Regions from separate parts of the Pontibacillus salicampi genome, predicted to be linked through region 3. Evidence: riboswitches for the same ligand, from Rfam matches in the RefSeq annotation. Region 3 holds a riboswitch; each other region holds the start of a gene.
The links. A riboswitch is a leader RNA that binds a small molecule or an ion and turns the genes downstream of it on or off. The one in region 3 is predicted to bind S-adenosylmethionine.

Region 1: linked by a shared signal. The riboswitch ahead of ACFFGV_RS20765 (DUF2292 domain-containing protein) and the one ahead of ACFFGV_RS04215 (homocysteine S-methyltransferase family protein) in region 3 are both predicted to bind S-adenosylmethionine.
Region 2: linked by a shared signal. The riboswitch ahead of ACFFGV_RS09720 (methionine ABC transporter ATP-binding protein) and the one ahead of ACFFGV_RS04215 (homocysteine S-methyltransferase family protein) in region 3 are both predicted to bind S-adenosylmethionine.

Annotation. Positions count from the first base shown of each region.
Region 1 is NZ_JBHLTP010000024.1:128,418-131,699, forward strand. Features, by position in the region: gene ACFFGV_RS20755 (DUF2515 family protein) at 1-174, opposite strand, end outside; gene ACFFGV_RS20760 (AEC family transporter) at 408-1,319, shown strand; SAM riboswitch class I at 1,739-1,847, shown strand; gene ACFFGV_RS20765 (DUF2292 domain-containing protein) at 1,986-2,102, shown strand; gene ACFFGV_RS20770 (phosphoadenylyl-sulfate reductase) at 2,203-2,931, shown strand; gene cobA (uroporphyrinogen-III C-methyltransferase) at 2,962-3,282, shown strand, end outside.
Region 2 is NZ_JBHLTP010000008.1:27,196-30,477, forward strand. Features, by position in the region: gene ACFFGV_RS09700 (toprim domain-containing protein) at 1-212, shown strand, start outside; gene ACFFGV_RS09705 (thioredoxin family protein) at 227-541, shown strand; gene ACFFGV_RS09710 (hypothetical protein) at 680-1,009, shown strand; gene ACFFGV_RS09715 (TlpA family protein disulfide reductase) at 1,004-1,420, opposite strand; SAM riboswitch class I at 1,662-1,770, shown strand; gene ACFFGV_RS09720 (methionine ABC transporter ATP-binding protein) at 1,910-2,938, shown strand; gene ACFFGV_RS09725 (methionine ABC transporter permease) at 2,928-3,282, shown strand, end outside.
Region 3 is NZ_JBHLTP010000003.1:542,125-545,406, reverse strand. Features, by position in the region: gene ACFFGV_RS04220 (ABC transporter ATP-binding protein) at 1-1,359, opposite strand, end outside; SAM riboswitch class I at 1,557-1,662, shown strand; gene ACFFGV_RS04215 (homocysteine S-methyltransferase family protein) at 1,754-2,803, shown strand; gene ACFFGV_RS04210 (Dabb family protein) at 3,115-3,282, opposite strand, start outside.

The DNA.
Region 1 (3,282 bases), on a different contig from region 3:
ATCGTGATTATGTTTATTTGTCTCAGCTTGTATGGAGGAGAGAATATGCTGTTCATGGGAGGAAAGGTCGTTATGATGATCAGGGAGGAATGAGGAAGTGAGTTGGATGTGCTGGAGATGGTTCAATAGCGACTTTAGCTCCTTCTTTTTCAACTTTATTTTCTGGTTAAGCATAACTCCTTCCCCTTTCTGGTCGCAGTGTATTACTTCAGTATATTAAGAGTCTTTGTAATTCATGAGCGTCTCCTTCTTCCAACCATAACTTGACGTTGCAGTTAGTTTTTCGTAGCATATATCTTGTTGTTAACGTACGGTTTAAACATTTTGTAAAGGTAAAGCACAGTTTAAGTAATGTGTAGCTCTATTTGCTACAATCAGAACATAGTAGTGGAGGAAGGGGGACAAGCATGGAAAGCTTTAATAGTCAATTTCTATACTCGATTCTAATTATTGCACTTGGGTATGTGCTGAAGCGTTCTAATCTTATCCAGGAACGAGATGGTGAAGGATTGTCGAGAATTGTCTTTAACATTACCTTGCCGAGTCTGTTAATTATTACGTTTCATGATATTACCATTGATACTTCGTTGATTTTACTCATTATCATAGCCATCGTTTATGGAGTGGCGCAAGCGGTGCTCGGGCTTATCGTCTTTCGGGATAAATCTCAGCGAACGAAAGGGATGCTTTCCATGATGGTGCCCGGTTTTAATATCGGGCTGTTTGCTTTCCCTCTTGTAGAAGCTATTTGGGGCCAAGAAGGTCTTAAGTACTTCGGCATGTTTGATTTCGGCAATGCCCTCATTGTATTTGGGGTGGTGTATGTACTAGGAAGTTACTTTGCGGATGAGAATGAGCGGAAAGATTTAAGAGATGTCATGAAGAAAGTATCTAAATCTGTTCCGTTGCTTACCTACATCATTGTTTGTACGATGAACTTTACGAACATCCCCGTACCTGGAGCAATATTGGAGGTTGCGGGAACGATTTCAGTAGCAAATATGCCTTTATCATTGTTGTTATTAGGGATATATTTGAATTTCTCCTTTGCGAAAGGCTCCTTTGCTACCATTGCGAAATTATTATCGTTACGCTATATCGTTGGTTTAGCAGTAGGCGTGGCGCTATTCTTCCTATTACCCTTTGAAGATATGTTCAAATATACCTTGCTAATGGCATTGGTGCTTCCTATATCGATGTCGGTACTTCCTTATTCCGTTGAATTCAACTATGATCAACGATTTGTAGGAACAGTGTCTAATATGACCATTGTCATTAGCTTTTTTCTCCTTTGGGGATTAGGGTATATGATTATATAAATTAGAAATGCTCCTTGGCGGGAGCATTTTTTTTTGCTCTTTGCGTGACCGATGTAGATGGTAGGCTGATTCCTTATAACGAGGAGGTAGTGGAAGACTTGGATTCAAGATGGTTTTCAGGAATGGGTCCTATCCGTTTATCAGGGAAGGGATGGCCTGGAAAGCGGAGCTATTTCCGACCACTCAACTCGCCTTTCAGCAACGGACCAACATTATCTCGAATCCAAGTCTCCCACATAAGGGCGCTTTACGGAGCTACAATCACATTCATTTTGGAAGGTTTTTTTATGAAATGTTAGAAAGACGTTTGCGACTGCCATGACAATGTTATGAAGCGGGAATATTAAATACCTATAATCCTGATAAAAAAACTAGGATTGACTTTTTAGACAATTCAGTATAGAATAGCAGAAAATAATATCTTATCCAGAGTGACGGAGGGAACTGGCCCTGTGATGTCCGGCAACCTGCATGCTTCGAGCAAGGTGCTAAATCCAGCAAAATGACCATCATTTTGGGAGATAAGGTTTGGACGCTCAAACGACCATCTGCCTTTCCGAAATGGGGGAGGCAGTTTTTATGTATTCCAGTTTGATGAACTGTAAATTGACAGGTGAATAAAGAGGGGGCGCAATAACGTTGAAGAAAGAACAGGATTTCGACCACATTGCGAAAAGAATTGAAGAAATGATTCAGTCCATAGACTATGGATCCGTTACCGTTGTGATCCAGGACGGGAAAGTAGTACAGCTGGAAAAACAGGAAAAAGAACGATTACGATAAAAAATGCTGACTAGAAAAACTAGAGGCGATTTTAATCCTAAAGGAATATAGTGATTAAAGTCGTTTTTTTATTATCGCAAACCACTGAGGAGGTGTAGGAATGAGTACACTGCTACATGCTAATTGGCAAGATCAAACGTTACCGACATTTGATATTATGACGCGCGAAAAAGGTGCGATGGAAGTGCTGGAGTGGGCTTACGAACAATATGGAGAGGATATAGTCTATGCCTGCAGTTTTGGTGTGGAGGGCATTGTTCTTATTGACCTTATATCCCGAGTAAATCCATCGGCAAAGATTATATTCCTGGATACCGGTATTCATTTTGCAGAAACGTATGAACTAATAGAAAAGGTGAAGGAACGGTACCCATCCTTACAAATTAAAAAGCTGCATCCTAAGCTAAATTTGGATGAGCAAGCGGAGCAATATGGCCATGAGCTTTGGAAGACTAATCCGACGTTATGCTGCAATATGAGAAAAATCCAGCCATTGGAGCAGGAGCTTTCCCAATATTCAGCGTGGATTTCCGGCTTGAGAAGAGAACAGTCTCCATCTAGAAGTAACACGGATTTCCTTAATAAAGACGACAAGTTTGAGTCAGTAAAGGTATGCCCGCTCATTCATTGGACGTGGGATGATGTATGGGAGTATGTGCACACTTTTGATTTGCCGTATAATCCGCTGCATGATCAAGGCTACCCGAGCATCGGCTGTCAGGTCTGCACAGCGAAAGTGTTAAATGATGGCGACCTGCGCTCCGGCCGCTGGGCGAATACTGGTAAGACAGAATGCGGCCTTCATAGCAATAATGCAAGCCAGCTATAATAGATAGTCACCGATAAAGGGGGTATATGGATGGGAAAAGTATATCTAGTAGGAGCAGGTCCAGGTGACCCTGACCTCATAACAGTAAAAGGGCTAAAGTGTATTCAGCAGGCAGATGTCATCTTATATGATCGGCTTGTTAATAAGGAGTTATTAGACCACGCGAAGTCTGATGTAGAGTTAATCTATTGCGGGAAGCTGCCTAATTATCATCCCATGAAGCAGGAGACCATAAATCATTTTCTCGTTAAGCATGCACGAAAAGGGAAAGTAGTCACCCGCTTAAAGGGGGGGGACCCGTTTGTGTATGGAAGAGGGGGAGAGGAAGCTCAGGCCTTGGCTTGTAACCAT
Region 2 (3,282 bases), on a different contig from region 3:
AACATGATCTCGATAACAAGTATGTGTATATTCTAGTAGATGAAGATGATTCCGGTCACAAATTAAGAAAACAGCTGTCTTTCGAGTTACCACATGCTGAACACATTTATGTTGATAAATCATTTAGAGAAGTAGCAGCAACACCTGAGCCAGAACTAGCTTCTGCGCTTGTAAGCAGGAGCATATCTGTTGATCCAATCTTTTTAACGTAAATAGGTGATATAGAATGCAGGAAATGGAAGATAATCCTCTTCAAATATTAGATGAGCAGTCCTCTACTTATACCATGACGTTTATATACAGTCCGTTTTGTGGGACGTGCCATGTAGCCAGAAGGATGTTGGATACATTAGAAGCAGCTAAGCAGCACACGTTATTTAACGAGTTGAATGCATCGTACCATCCCGCATTTATGGGAGATTTTCAAATAGAAAGTGTCCCTTGCTTGTTAATCACAAAAGGAACAGAACTGCAGGAGAAAGTATATGCGTTTCAATCTGTACCGTACCTGTTAGAGATAGTATCTAGATATAAGTATTGAGAACACCCCCATGCGAAATATTGCATGGGGGTGTTCGACAATATTTATTATTTCTCGGGAAATACTTCGACAGAAATTGTGTCTATTACCTGTTACCATAAGAGAAAATATTGCTCTATGAACACAGGGGGTGTGTTGATGGATAAAGAAGTATTACAGAATTGGGTTGAGCGTATAGAATCACGATCTGACCTTTTTCCTCTAGTTATGGATAAAACATTATCTGTAGCCTTCTTTAGTGGTGAAGAACAGCTGTTTGTTATATTTACAAATGGTTCTTGTATTACATCCACATCTGCACCAAATCAATTAGATATCATGATTGAAGCAAAACCATTCATTCTTAAAGACATATGGCAGGGGACTTGTAGGTTATTGAGTGTCCCTAATCATTTAATTAAAATGAATGGCAGTTATAAAAACTTACTGTGGATAGAATCTCTCTTCCATTTGGCTAGACCATTATAATAATTTATTTCCAATGGCTTGGACAATATCCATCATGTTGGCTTTGTCACCAAACTGTTCTACGAGTTCTCCTTGCTTATTAATGAGGACTGTAGTCGGAACACCTTGACACTGATACACATCATACGTTTTTCTCCCATCATCTAGCAGTGTAAGTTGTGACAAATACTTATTAGCATAAGTGATGCCAGCCTGCTCATCTCGTTCTCGTCCTACTACATTTATTGTTATCATTTCGACGTTGTCATGATCCATGGAATCATACAATTGCTCCTTTTTCGGTAAATCACGAGCACTGTCTGGACACCAGGAGGCCCAAAACGTAAGGATTACATGCTTGCCACGGAAGTCCTCTAAATGGTGAAATCGCCCATCTATAGATTGCAGCTCAAATGTCGGTGCTTTTTTCATGTACACCACCTTCCTTCCATTAAATATACCTATACATGGCATCATAGCACATGTATCTTTGTATGCTAAATAATTCATATTTTCTTATATAGTGCTAATGCATATGTACTATAGTATATAATGTGTACAAATTGCTAAGTGGTTATAAAATTTTTAGGTAAAAGGATTGACCGTTCCAAAGTACCATGCTAGAATGTGAAATAGAAATCGACGGATTAGTACGTTAATTGAATAAAGAAAGCTCTTATTACGAGAGGCGGAGGGACTGGCCCTATGAAGCCCGGCAACCATCAAACCTAGTTTGAAAGGTGCCAAATCCTGCTAAGTTGGATGACTTAGAAAAATAAGAGGACGAATCTACGCTTATATAAGCCTTTCTGTCCTCTTGACAGAAAGGTTTTTTTGTTAGCAAATACCGTTGATGGAATAGATTGAAACAAAAAACCAAGTATAATTATGAGTTTAGTCTATAAAGGAGGAAGGTCAGCCGTGATATCTATTAAGAATCTACAAAAGGTATTTACATCTAGTAGCGGCAGCGTCCAAGCGGTTGATGACGTAAGTCTTGATATTGAGAAAGGCGAAATTTATGGGGTAATAGGATATAGTGGTGCAGGTAAAAGTACCTTTATCCGTTTATTAAATCGTCTAGAGGATCCAACTAGTGGGGAAGTTATCATCGACGGTCAAGATATCGCCAAGTTGAGAAATGGACAGCTTCGAAAGGCAAGACAAGAAATTGGCATGATATATCAACATTTTAATTTATTATGGTCAAGAACGGTAAAAGATAATATTGCTTTTCCACTGGAAATCGCAAAGGTTCCCAAAGCCGAGATAAACAAACGCGTTCAGGAGCTAATTGATCTTGTAGGACTTTCAGGCAGAGAAGACTACTTTCCTTCTCAATTGAGTGGAGGGCAAAAGCAAAGAGTTGGTATAGCTCGTGCCCTTGCCAATAACCCCAAGGTGCTGCTTTGCGATGAAGCTACTTCCGCGTTAGATCCTGAAACAACAGATTCCATTCTGAACTTGCTGACTGATATTAATAAGCAGCTAGGTTTAACCATTATACTCATTACGCATGAAATGCATGTCATTAGCAAAATCTCCAATCGAGTAGCCGTCATGGAGGGTGGGCAAGTAGTGGAAGAAGGAGATGTTCTAGAAGTTTTTCGTCATCCGAAACAGAAGGTGACTAAACGATTTGTCCAACAAGTTATGGGAGATAAGGAACAGGATGACGCTTTAGAAGCAATTGTAGCCGAATATGAGAGTGGTACAGTATTGAGATTACATTTCGTTGGCGAGAAAACTAACCAAGCTGTTATTAGTGAGGTCGCCAAACAATACCCTGTCGCTGTTAATATTCTTCAAGGTAAAATAACGCAGACACAAAAAGGCGCATACGGTACGCTTGTAGTTCACCTTACAGGGGACGATGATGATATACAAAAAGCAATTCAATACATCTCAGAAACATCGGTAGAAGTAGAGGTGAATCCAAATGTGGAGTAAGTTATTTCCTAACGTAGTTGGTCAGGAATTGTGGGATGCGACGAAGGAAACCCTGTATATGACTGGGATTTCAGTGCTAGGAACTTTCATTTTAGGTATATTATTGGGGTTATTATTATATTTGACAACGAAGAACGGAATTTGGGCTAACAAGCCACTTCATTTTATTGTTTCAACCATTGTCAATGTTTTTAGAGCTATCCCGTTTATCATTCTCATTTTGCTGTTATTCCCATTCACTGATTTCTTAATAGGTACCATTAGAGGTCCAAATGCTGCTTTACCGGCGTTAATTATTGGAGCTTCTCCGTTCTATGGAAGGCTTGTAGAAATCGCCTTGCGGG
Region 3 (3,282 bases):
CTTCGCATATGCCATTTGAGCAGCTTGATTTATCTCTCCTTCGCTGGGTTTATAATCCAAGCCATAACAAATATTCTCCTGAATGGTTCCTGAGATGATAGGACTCTCCTGAGAAACATAGCCAATATGTTTACGCCAGTCCTCGAGGTTAATATGCTGGATATTCATTTCCCCTAACTTGATGACGCCTTTTGATGGCTGATAAAAGCGTTCTATTAATGCAAACAAGGTCGTCTTGCCACTACCACTTGGTCCTACAATTGCTGTTACAGCATTAGGAGGAATAGTGAATGAGATATTATTTAGAACAACACTAGTTTCCTGATACCCAAATGATACACCATCGAAATGGATATCCTGTTTGGCTTCCTTAACCCTTGCCCCTTTATGTAATGCTTCCTCTTGTTCATCCAGAATCCCAATGATACGCTCTGTAGCTCCTGAGGCTTTTTGAAGTTGAGTAAAAAAGGTAGTAAATTGACTTAGTGGGACAATGATTTGAAATAAGTACAGTATAAAAGCTACGAGATCACCTGCAGAAAGCCCACCTGAAGACACTCTGAAACCTCCATAGCCAAGCACAATAACTAGCATTGCCATGAGTACTAGCGTCATTAAAGGACCAATGATGGCTTGAATGGTAGCTTCCTTCAGTCCATATTGAAATAGGTTTTGAATTCCTGTTGTTCCCTGATTGAACTCTCTCCTTTCGGCATTAGAGGCCTTTACTAGACGTATTTCAGAAAGCACTTGGGTCGTTGTGGCTGTAAAGCTTGCTGTCTCATCCTGCAACCCACGGGAGACCTTATACATTTTCCTGCCGAGCGGTAAAATGATTCCAATCGCTAATGGTACGGCTATCAGCATTACCATAGTCATCTTCCAATCAAGAATTAATAGAATAATAACCGACCCAATAATCGAAATAAATCCTGTAAAAAAATTGGTGACATGCTCTGTTATTAAATTTTTGACGATACTAGTGTCATTTACAATCCGACTAATTAGTTCCCCTGTCTTATGTTCATCGTAGAATGGTACAGGGAGCTTAACATGCTTATCCCACAGCTTGGAGCGTAGTCCTGCTACAATTTGCTGCCCAACATAATTTAACAAATAAATGGAAAGTCCACTTGTGAAGGCTTGTATTAAGAACACTGCAAATAACATCGCTACAAATGTCCATTCAAAAGAGGCGATACTGAAATCATTAATAAAATCCCTTGTTAATAACGGTATGAACAGGCTGACGATGGTGGAAATCACACTGAACGAAAACGCTATGCCCATTCTCGCAACAGATGGCTTTGTATTTTTAATTAATTGAAAAAACTGTTTCCCCTTTTGGGGATATGTCATTTCTGTCAAATTGTATCCCTACTTTTTTCTTATGTACTATTGTCATTTTACCACAAGTTCATCCATTTATTTGATATAGCCCATTCCCCTCATCTAGTGCTGTATTGCTACTTTATTATCATAAATTTTCGAAAAAGTTCAAAAAAGGATTGACCTCTCTTACAATCTCTCCTATAATTCAAATTACAACTTAATAGCTCTTATCAAGAGCGGCTGAGGGAATAGGCCCTGCGAAGCCCGGCAACCTTTCAATTCGTTTGAAAAGGTGCTACATCCTACAGACTACGGTCTGAAAGATAAGAGGAGGAAACGTGTACATACACCCTCTTCTTATGGAAGAGGGTTTTTTAGTGTCCTCTTCTATAAAAACTACTTAATGGAAGGATGAATAACAATGAAAAGATCACTAGAACAACGTTTACAAGACGGTCCAGTCATTTGTGGAGAAGGCTATTTATTTGAATTGGAAAGAAGAGGCTACCTGCAAGCAGGCTCCTTTGTACCAGAGGTAGCTATTGAAAATCCAGAAGCATTGAAACAAACGTATCGAGATTATATGAAAGCTGGATCTGACGTGGTTCTTGCTTTCACCTATAATGCCCATCGTGAGAAAATGAGAATTATTGGTAAAGAAGACTTGCTAGAGCCTTTAAATCGAAATGCTATCCGTTTAGCTAAAGAAGTTGCAAAGGAACACCCAACCGAAGAAGCACTTGTAGCTGGGAACGTTTCCAACACTAATATATTCGATCCGGACGATCCCGCATCAAAAGAGAAGGTTCGTACGATGTTCGCAGAAATGATTAAATGGTGTAAAGAAGAAGATGTTGATTTTGTGAATGGGGAAACATTCTACTATTATGAAGAAGCAAAAATTGCCCTAGAAGAAATACAGAAACAGGACTTACCAGCTGTTATCACATTTGGTCTTATGGGAGAAAACATCCTTCGTGATGGGTACACCGTTGAAGAAGGCTGCCGATTACTGGAGGAACAAGGCGCACTCGTTGTAGGAATGAACTGCTTCCGTGGTCCAGCTACCATGCAGCCATATGTAGAAAAGATACGAGAAACATGTGAGGGCTTTGTAGGAGCACTGCCTATTCCATATCGTACGACAGAAGAGCATCCAACATTTTTTAATCTGCCAGATGGAGGTTGTTCTTGTAGCTTGCCAACTGAAACCACCTTCCCTACCTCTCTTGATCCGCTTTACTGCAATCGTTATGAGCTTGCATCCTGGGCAAAAGATGCTCTCAACACAGGTGTGAATTATTTCGGTTTATGCTGTGGAGCTTCACCGAGTATGCTTAGAGAAGTAGCTGAGACAGTTGGGCGTGAAGCGATTAATTCTACGTACTCACCTGATATGGAAAAGCACTTCCTATTCGGCACAGATGATACACTGAAAGGGCATAACCTTACCTATCGGACAAAAGCATAATAAAAAAGATAGGCTATTATAAAATGCTCCCTTTGTAAAGGACATTTTCAACGACATCCTAGACCGTTTTTGGGAGATGATCTCTGTATTGAACAGGGATCATCTCCTTTGTTAATACGGATATAAGGTGTGCCAAGTCACCTAGGAAATGTTAAGAGCTATGATAACCATGTTGATTGATGATTATAGGTAAAGAAGGGGATATGTTTTCATGCGAAAGATTAGCTAAGTAAGCGGAGGATTACTTAAGAAGCGGGGTAGAAAGCGACAAAAAAATTCTCTGATGCTAACCATCAGAGAATATATCCATGTTATATTTCAAAATCCACTGCAAGAATATCTGTAAGACCGATTTCCCTTAAGTAGGCTACAACCTCTTGGTGTTTCTCATGAGGGCTATATGCCTCTAAAGCTTGTTTATCTTCAAAGCGTACCGTTAAGCCTACTTCATAGCCTTGATTCCTATCAGAGAAATTCAA